3 regions of the Cytobacillus sp. FSL K6-0129 genome follow, and region 3 is predicted to be linked to each of the others. Evidence: riboswitches for the same ligand, from Rfam matches in the RefSeq annotation. Region 3 holds a riboswitch; each other region holds the start of a gene.

Region 1 (3,281 bases), 700 kb from region 3:
TGAGTTGGCCAATTCTTTCTACTGCCTCAATTAATCGTTCTTCATCGACAAGTAATCCCACCCGAACATAACCTTCTCCAAAGGTCCCAAAGCCTTTTCCTGCGGCAACAGCTACATCAGCTTTTTCCAGTAAGTAGTCAGCAAATTCTTCACTATTGTATCCTTCAGGCACTGGCATCCAAGCAAAAAACGATCCTGAAGGAGACTTGCCGTGCCAGCCAACCTTTTCACAAGCGTTCATGAATGCATTTCTACGTCTCTCATATCGAGCAACAAGTTCGTCTACACTTGTTTGATCCCCATTTAATGCATCGGCTGCAGCTTTTTGAATCGCAGGGAATAAGCTTACATACATATGGTCTTGAAGAAGGTTGATGGCTTCAATGATTTGTTCATTTCCAACTGCAAATCCAATTCTCCACCCAGCCATATTATATGTTTTTGATAATGTATACATTTCAATACCAACGTCTTTCGCTCCGGCTGTGGCTAAGAAACTTTCAGGTTTCTTTCCATCAAAGCCGATAGCACCATAAGCAAAATCATGCAAGATGGTAATGTTGTTTTCCTTAGCAAAAGCAACAGTTTCTTCAAAAAATGTGGAATCAGCTGTCGCGCCTGTTGGATTATTAGGATAATTCAAAAATAGTAGGCGGGCATCCTTTTTTTGTTTTTCTGTAAATTGCGAGTAATCAGGTAGAAACTGATTTGCTTCTTTTAAAGGAAAGGTTTCGTATTTTACATTTGCCAAAACCGCACCAGATTCATAATCAGGGTAACCTGGATCTGGTAAGAGCATTAAATCTCCCTCATTGAGTAGGCATAATGGAATTTCTACTAAACCTGCTTTTGCGCCAAAAAGGATAGCTACTTCTTTTTCAGGCTCAATTTCTACCCCATATTCACGCGCATAAAAGGAAGCGGCGGCCTTCTTTAATTCATTAATTCCTCTAAAAGGAGAATATTTATGTGTCATTGGGTCTTCTGCAGCTTGCTGAAGTGATTGTACAATATGTGCAGGTGTTGGCTGGTCGGGATTGCCTTGTCCTAGGTTAATAACATCTCTGCCTTCAAGTTTTGCAGCAGCAACTTTTTGAACAAGGGAAGCAAAAAATTGTTGAGGTAATTGCTTCAAACGATGCGATAATTCCATTTTAATCCACCTTCATTCATTTAATCTATATACGAACGCATTTTATAACCAAAAAGACAAATTGTCCAGTTAATTTTATATAAAAGGAAATATTCGATTTCCTTTTTTGTTTTAAAAGAATAAAGGAAAGGTAGTTGGATCACTAAACCCATTTTCTTGGGAGATTGGATGTAGCATTATTTCGAACATTGACAAAAATAAAAGAGAGTAGTAATATCATATCATAAAAATTAAATGAAAAGCTTATCCAGAGAGACTGAGGGACTAGGCCCTATGACGTCCGGCAACCCCCAATATTGGGAAGGTGCCAATTCCTGCAGAATGATATCCATTCATTCTGAAAGATAAGGCGGAATAAAACCAATGCCTCTTTCAGATGATGAATAGTGGCTTTTTTTATTGGTTAAAATTCTGGTTACAGCTATGGGGAGGAAACATAATGAGAAAGTGGCTAATTGTTTTATTCATTGCAACTGTTTGTTTACTAACAGCATGTGGCGGAGGTTCAGACACGAGTGGAGAAAAGGTGGATGAAACGAAAGAACTAAAAATTGGTGCTACTGCCGGTCCTTATAGTGATATGTTGAAAAAAGCTATTGTACCTGGTCTAGAGGAAAAAGGATATAAAGTAACTGTCGTAGAGTTTAGCGATTATATCCAACCTAACAAAGCTTTAAATGAAGATGATATACAAGCTAACCTTTTCCAACATACAATTTACTTGGAGAATTTTGAGAAAGAAAATAACATGGACTTAGCACCATTAATTATTGTACCAACAGCCCCAATGGGGATTTACTCGAATGTGTTTAATTCAATTGATGAGATTAAAGACGGTGCAACCATTGCTATTCCAAATGACCCAACGAATGCAGCACGCGCTTTAAATACGTTAAATGACGAAGGTCTAATTACGATTGATGAAAACGCCGATCCACTAACAGTATCTGAAAAAGATGTGAAGGAGAATAAAAAGAATTTAGTTTTTCAACCGATTGAAGCAGGACAATTACCAAGATCTCTTGAGGGTGTGGATCTTGCTGCAGTTCCTGGTAACTTTGCGTTGGCAGCCGATATGGACTTATTAAGTGCATTAGCACTAGAAAATATGCTTGATGATTATCGCAACGTGGTTGCAGTTAAAGCAGACTTTGAAGATAAACAATATGCGAAAGACTTAAAAGAAGTGGTCGAGTCTGCAGAATTTGAAAAAATTATCGACGAAGAGTTTCAAGGATTTGGAAAGCCAGCGTGGATGAAATAACGAAGTAATAATAAGCAAGAAACCGGACAAAATTATATGGATTTGTCCGGTTTCTAATAATAGTTGTAGAATACTGTTAAACTTATCTGTGCATAATTTGTATTTTGGTCATTCCTGTACTTATGGATTGTCGAACAACTTTTTCATCCTGGTCATTGACGTTTTTCAACCATTTGTGAAATATTGGTTGTAAGCCGTAAAAGGAAGTGACTCTTCTATACATTTCATCTTTATTGAATTTTGTTTGATAAGATGCGAGAGCTTCTTTGGTGAATTGATCTCCGAAATCCCAATATAGCCCTGCAAAGTCAAACGCCGGGTCCCCTATTTGCGTATCTGTAAAGTCTATAATTCCTGATATTTCCTTTTTGCTTGGATGATAAAGGATATTGGCACTTGTTAGATCACCATGAATCACCACTTTTGCTTCTTTAAATTTTGACACCGCTAAAAACATTTTATCAATTTCTTCTTTTTCTGCGTCTTTTAAGAACGGAAATATTTTTTTAATCAGGGCTTGATGTAATTGCGCCCAATAATTTTCACTATGTAGTTCTTCTATATTACATTTCTTTGCTTCATCTATATCCAGACGATGTAATTCTGTAAGAAATGTTCCTAACCGCTTGGCTTCATATAAAGGAGGAGTAATCAATGAATGAGATAATGCTTGTCCTTTAATGAAGTGGTAAAAAACACCAATCATTTGTCCGTCTTTATTATAAAATGGAAGATAATTTGGTATTTCAATAATGGAAGAAAGATATGAGAGCTGGTGAAGTAGCTTTATTTCCTTTTTTATTTTCACTAATACTTGTTTTGTTTTTGGTATTCGGATGACATATGTTTGATTAACAATATAAA
Region 2 (3,281 bases), 1.1 Mb from region 3:
ATCTTCTTTTAATGAGGATGATTGTAATGCCCATCGAATAACACCTTCATCATTTACTGCTGTTTCTCCTTTTTGTTCTCCCTTCGAAGAAATACCAGTCGCTTCATAGAAGGCTTGATCTAAGTCATTGGTTAAATCTCTAACCGATTCAATCCCAACTGATAAACGTATGAGTTCCTCACTTACACCGCTTTTAATTAAATCTTCTGCACTTAACTGTTGATGTGTGGTTGAAGCCGGATGAATAATGAGTGACTTCGCATCACCTACATTGGCTACATGAGACCACAATGCAATTGTATCTATCACTTTTTTACCTGCATCTCGGCCACCTTTAATACCGAAGTTCACAATGGAACCGAAGCCAGTGTTTAAATATTTCTTCGCGAGTTCATGCGCTGGATGCTCTGCTAAACCTGGATATGCGACCCAATCAACAGCTGGATGAGCGTTTAAGAAATGGGCTATCTTCGCTGCATTTTCCGTATGTTTCTCTATACGTAAATGGAGTGTTTCCAATCCTTGGAGTAAAAGAAATGCACTATGTGGGCTTAATGATGACCCAAAATCGCGCAGCAACTGAACACGAAGTTTTGTACTGAAAGCGAGTGTACCAAACTCATTCGCATAAACAATACCGTTATAACTTGGATCTGGCTGAGTAAAACCAGGAAACTTATCATGATTCCAATTAAATCGTCCGCCATCAACTACAAGTCCGCCAATTGTTGTTCCATGACCACCAATCCATTTTGTTGCCGAATGAATGACAATATCTGCTCCCCATTGGATTGGTTTGCAAAGATAAGGTGAAGCGAAAGTATTATCAATAATAAGAGGAATATCATTATCATGAGCAATATTTGCAACTGCCTCTACATCTAGGACATGAAGACTTGGGTTCCCAATAATCTCTCCATATAAAGCCTTAGTTTTTGGCGTAATCGCTTTACGGTAATTCTCAGGGTCAGATCCATCAACAAAATGAACTTTAATCCCATATTTCGGAAGTGTTATGGCAAAAAGATTATATGTTCCACCATAAAGGTTCGACGCTGCAACAATCTCATCACCCGCTTGGGCAATATTCATAATTGAAAGAGCTATAGCTGCCATTCCAGATGAAGTCGCTACTGCCGCTACCCCATCTTCTAATAAAGCAATACGTTTTTCTAATACATCTACCGTTGGATTACCGATTCGTGAATAGATATTTCCCGTCTCATCTAATGAAAATAGGCTTTGCGCATGGTCTGTATTATGAAAAACATATGAACTTGTTTGATAAATAGGAACTGCACGAGATCCCGTTGTCGGGTCTGGTGATTGACCTCCATGTAATAAAATCGTCTCATCATCATAAGTGTTAAATTGATTCGTCATTATATACTCTCCTCTACTTTTTAGTCGGATGATTAAAATAAATAACCCCCTCTTCATAAGAAGAGGGGGTTGCCTCATCTTATCTTCCAGACATTTACTGCCTGCAGGATTTAGCACCTTTTCAAGCAATTGCTTGAAGGTTGCCGGACTTCATAGGGCCTGATCCCTCCGTCACTCTCGATAAGAAATATTTTATTTTTTAAAGCGTTAATACTTTAATTACAAATAGAATTATATCCAAAAAATGATTTGTCGTCAATATGAAATCTGAATATATTTTATATTCCAATAAAATATTAGCTCTATCACATAAAAAGCCCTTCTACCTAGAAGAGGCAGAAGGGCTTTGAATTAACGAGCTCACCTTCTCCTTATCTTTGGATAATATCCTCTGAAATTAGCACCATACAAAAGATTGCTGGTTGCCGAGGCTTCTCTGGGTCAGTCCCTCCGCCTCTCTGGATAAGAAGTTCATATTTATTTGTTTAACATCATATACCCTTTTATAGGGAATCGTCAATAACATTTTGAAAATTTATTTATTTTCATCCTGGATAAGCGTCAAAAAATGATACAGTATCTTAGCTGTTAACCCCCATATCACATGACCTTTATAAGTATAAAAAATTTCTTGCATCCTCCGCGTTTGCCATTTATATTTTTCCCCATTAGGAATGAGATGATAGGGAAAGCTACTATTAGGCTCTGGCTTCATCTCAATATAATGAATAGATGGTCCCTCTTTCAAAAAATAAGCAAGTGGTACTGTGAAAATTTGATCCACTTCCTCTGGATTTAGCTTAAGATCACTGATGCTCTCTATTGTGCCTACAAACGGATAAATCACTGTATCATAAGGTGTCACTACATAATCAAGTTCTGAAAAAACAGAGACTTCTCCAATTGGGATACCTAACTCTTCACTGGTCTCCCTTTTTGCCGTCTCTATTAAATCCACATCGTCTTGATCCATTTTCCCCCCAGGAAAGCAAATTTCCCCTGGCTGTCTTCTCATAGATAAAGACCGTACTTCAAACAAAATATGTATTTCTCCATCTTTTTCTATTAGGGGAAGAAGAACAGCGAATTTAACCAATCTGGAGCTACCCAATATATCTGATTGACGATGCTGTATCTCTGATCTTATTTCTTCCAAATCCATGTTAATTACCTCCAAACCACACGACTTAAATCTTTATTTCACTTTCTGCAATCTATCAATCATCCCCATTGTGCAGACATTTAAATCTAAGCCTATTAGCTTCTTATCCTCTGCACTAAGTTCAACATCGTGCGCTGTTAATAAATAATGTTTTACTTGTTCCAACAATTCCGATTGTATGGCTTCTTGCATTTTTATTATGTCATTTCCTTGGAGAAAAACGTCATCTGCAACTGAAGTAAATATAGGTAACCAATAACGAATTTGAGTAAAAACATCCTTTGGTTCAGGGCCCTCACCATAATGCCCAAAAAAGATATGTTGTGGTTGAAGTGATTCGATTTTTTCAACAGAAGATAACATCGCCTCTGGATTAAATTGATTAGGAGAAGTCGATGGCAGAACTAATGGATAACCTTTTCTTGCTATGTTAGGATAAAATACGCCAATTGTATCGCCAGTAAAGAAGCCATTACTTTTCGAATCATGGATTGAAAAGTGGTGCTTTGCATGGCCAGGGGTATCATAGAAAGTTAACAAACGCCCACCGATATCCAATGATTGTCCCTCTTCCATCGCGACTAATCTCTTCTCATCAATTGGCACAATCGGATTAAATAGTTGATCAAAATCATCGCCATATACCATTCTAGCACCAGCAATTAATTTACTAGGGTCAGCTAAATGCCGTTTACCTCTTGGATGAACATATACTTTTGCTTCTGGACATTGTTCT
Region 3 (3,281 bases):
AGTTGGCAACTATTGAATTCGACTAAACTTAATCAAAGTAAATATAATTGGAACTATCGTGGCAAGTAAAAACACTGGCAGAAACCAAATGCTTAAAGAGTCCGCCCATCCTAATGCTACTCTAATGGATTGTATAAGTATAAAGCCGAATAATGCGAGGCAAATATTCTTTATGACATTTAGCATTTTTCTACTCGTTAAGTAAAATGCGGCTGCATTTGATTCATTGATGCGTGCAGGGTAATTATGAATATGAGGAAACCGTTCAAATATCCCCATCATGAACCATAGAAACACGCCGATAATTGGTAAGATAAATAATTCATATTTAGAACCCCACCGATCAACTTCCCCTGAAGCATTGTAATGACCCGGTACTTGTTCAGGTATAGCTGACCAAGAAACAACTAAGAATACAATCGACCCAATGAATACAATAAGACCAAGTATGTCGCATCCCCATTCCCATTTAGTACGAGGCAATTTAAGTACTGGTCTATCCATACCCCATTCCTCCTCTTTCCGTTCGTCTTTTTAATACATACGAAGGAAAGATAAAAAGGTTTCATCCATTAGATAATCAAAGGCAACTAGTTCATACAGGGAATTACGCGATGGCTCTATCCCCCTTTTCATGAAAGGAAACAGGCGCGTCGTAATGGTAAGATATCAGTGTTGATGGCTCTGTTTGAGAAAAATATTGTCATTCATACTGTATGAGGTGAATCGCCTGAGACATGCGATCAACAAAGTATATGGTAAAGGAATAAAGAATGGTTCTTTGATAAGCAGTTTAACTTCACACTTTTCACCCTTTATAATGCAAATCGTAATAAACCTACGTACATTGTTTTAACGCTTGCGTGATATCAGCCATCACATCTACAGGATCCTCTAAGCCAACAGAAAGGCGGATCATTTCGGGACTCACACCCGCCTCCGCTTGTTGTCCAGGTGAAAGACGAGCATGTGTTGTACTCGCTGGATGAATAATGAGCGTTTTCGCGTCACCAACATTTGCTAAATGTGATACCAGCTTTAGTGAGTTGATAAACCTTTTAGCTGTACTGATTCCCCCTTTGATGCCAAATGTAAAGATTGCACCTGCCCCACTCGGAAAATACTTTTTCCCGAGATGATATTGTGGATGGCTTTCTAACCCAGGGTAGTTCACCCAAGAAATATGAGGTAACTCTCCTAACCGTTTAGCCAAAACTTGTGCATTAGCGACTTGCTTTTCTACTCTGACACTTAATGACTCCAGACCTTGAATAAATAACCAGCTATTGAAGGCAGACAGCGTTGCCCCTAAGTCATGGCCAAGTTCAAATCTTGCTTTAAGAATAAAAGCTTTTTCCCTAGAAATTTCAACATAGCTGCGATTACCAATAGCAGGCTTTTTCTCATTAAAGGAAGGAAATCTTTCGTTACTCCATTCGAATCTTCCTCCATCTACAATCACCCCACCGATTGCCGTACCATGTCCACCAATAAATTTAGTTGCTGAATGAACGACTATATCCGCGCCAAATGCAAGTGGTTTTAGTAAAAATGGCGTAGTAAATGTATTATCTACTACTAATGGTAGGCCGTGACGTTTCGCTATCTCACTTAACTTTTCTAAATGTGCTACCTCCATATTCGGGTTGCCAATTGTCTCTGTGAAAATCGCCTTTGTCCTTTTATTAATTTTTCCTTCTAAAGATGTAAAGTCCGTCCCATCAACAAAATGAACATTGATACCGAATTTACTAAACGTTTCTGCAAATAAATGGTAGGTACCACCATAAAGAGCCTGTGTAGAAACTATCTCATCGCCTGCTCTTGCAAGTGTTAAAAGGGCAATGGAAATCGCTGCTTGCCCAGATGAAACAGCAAATGAGGCTACGCCACCTTCTAACTGTGCCATTCTCTCCTCAAACACTGCATTGGTTGGATTTGCATTCCTTGAATAAATAAAGCCAGGCTCTTGCATCTGAAATAAGCTTGCTGCATGATCGGTATCTTCAAACACATAGGATGAAGTCATGTATATTGGTACGGCTCTCGACTTTGTAACAGGATCTGGCACTTGCCCCCCATGAAGCGCTATTGTATCAAACTGGTGATGATTCATTTTTCATTCTCCTCTCACATTTCACTTATAATAAACAAACTCGACTCGGAACCATCTATCAGTGATGAGCTTTTGAATATGCCAGCACAATGGTTGTTTTTTCATAAATTGAATTTGAAACATCAATTTTTTATGTCCAACACCTTTTTTCAAGAGCAGAAAAAAGACCACTTTCAATAAAAAGAGATTGTACTCTTCCATCGAAAGCCGCCTTTAGTCGTCTAATCGGCATAGATAAAGCCCCTCTTGCTAAAGAAGAGGGGCTCACGATATATCGCCATATCCTCAACTTATCTATCTTGGAATTAGCACCGTTACCTAGTTTTGGTCGGTTGCTGAGGCTTCAAAGGGCCAGTCCCTCCACCTCTCTTGATAAATTGAATTTTTTAAATTTTAAGAGTCATTAATTATTAATCAGAATAACCTTATCATCCGGCGCTGTCAACAGCTTTTTATAATAAATCTTTTATGCAGCACAAAGTCTTTCTTTTGCCTTTATTACTGACACCCAATATTCAACTGGAGATACAAAGGATTGCAAATAATTCAGCTCTTTATTATACATAAGAGCCTCCACTAAAAGATAAACAGACGTATCATTTAAATCGTTAACAATCATATCAAGCAAAGTTGCTTTCATATTCATAATATCTTCATAATCATCGATGATAGCTAACTTATCATCTAAATATGAAAGAAAAGCTTGTAAATGAACAACCTCTTCTTGTAATTCCTTCCACCCTTTATCCTCAGCTAATACGTTTACATAATTAACAAATTGATTGTACTCTTCATGACTATCTCTTTTAATTTTCTCTGCTAATATATCAAAAAATACATGATTGGACATATCCTTGCTGTTCACTATTAGAGCACCACCTTTACTATTTATATAAAATTATAGACCTTCTCTTTTAAATATTCAATAAAATCACATGAAACTATTTTCAATTAAGGAGTCGGGTGGTGTGTAGTTTTAGTCTAAATTAAACCAAGTAGCTGGGATATAAGGGGGATACAATAATTTCTAATTTTTCTTACGCATTTGAATGAAAGGTGAAATCACCCTTCCACTACTAGATGCATATCCAGCTATTTATGTAAGCTTTGTTTTGCCCTTTTACCCGGCTCATACTTCAATTTGATTCTTTGTTAGCCTTGTTCC

Evidence for each region. A riboswitch is a leader RNA that binds a small molecule or an ion and turns the genes downstream of it on or off. The one in region 3 is predicted to bind S-adenosylmethionine.
Region 1: another riboswitch for S-adenosylmethionine. It lies ahead of MHI57_RS20980 (MetQ/NlpA family ABC transporter substrate-binding protein); the one in region 3 lies ahead of MHI57_RS17230 (O-acetylhomoserine aminocarboxypropyltransferase/cysteine synthase family protein).
Region 2: another riboswitch for S-adenosylmethionine. It lies ahead of MHI57_RS23030 (PLP-dependent aspartate aminotransferase family protein); the one in region 3 lies ahead of MHI57_RS17230 (O-acetylhomoserine aminocarboxypropyltransferase/cysteine synthase family protein).

The regions. Positions count from the first base shown of each region.
Region 1 is NZ_JBBOXM010000001.1:4,117,923-4,121,203, forward strand. Features, by position in the region: gene MHI57_RS20975 (pyridoxal phosphate-dependent aminotransferase) at 1-1,153, opposite strand, end outside; SAM riboswitch class I at 1,394-1,504, shown strand; gene MHI57_RS20980 (MetQ/NlpA family ABC transporter substrate-binding protein) at 1,593-2,417, shown strand; gene MHI57_RS20985 (aminoglycoside phosphotransferase family protein) at 2,500-3,281, opposite strand, start outside.
Region 2 is NZ_JBBOXM010000001.1:4,558,909-4,562,189, reverse strand. Features, by position in the region: gene MHI57_RS23030 (PLP-dependent aspartate aminotransferase family protein) at 1-1,383, opposite strand, end outside; SAM riboswitch class I at 1,460-1,570, opposite strand; SAM riboswitch class I at 1,752-1,852, opposite strand; gene MHI57_RS23025 (NUDIX hydrolase) at 1,919-2,545, opposite strand; gene MHI57_RS23020 (MBL fold metallo-hydrolase) at 2,579-3,281, opposite strand, start outside.
Region 3 is NZ_JBBOXM010000001.1:3,419,650-3,422,930, reverse strand. Features, by position in the region: gene MHI57_RS17235 (DUF1648 domain-containing protein) at 10-504, opposite strand; gene MHI57_RS17230 (O-acetylhomoserine aminocarboxypropyltransferase/cysteine synthase family protein) at 839-2,116, opposite strand; SAM riboswitch class I at 2,404-2,495, opposite strand; gene MHI57_RS17225 (hypothetical protein) at 2,583-2,981, opposite strand.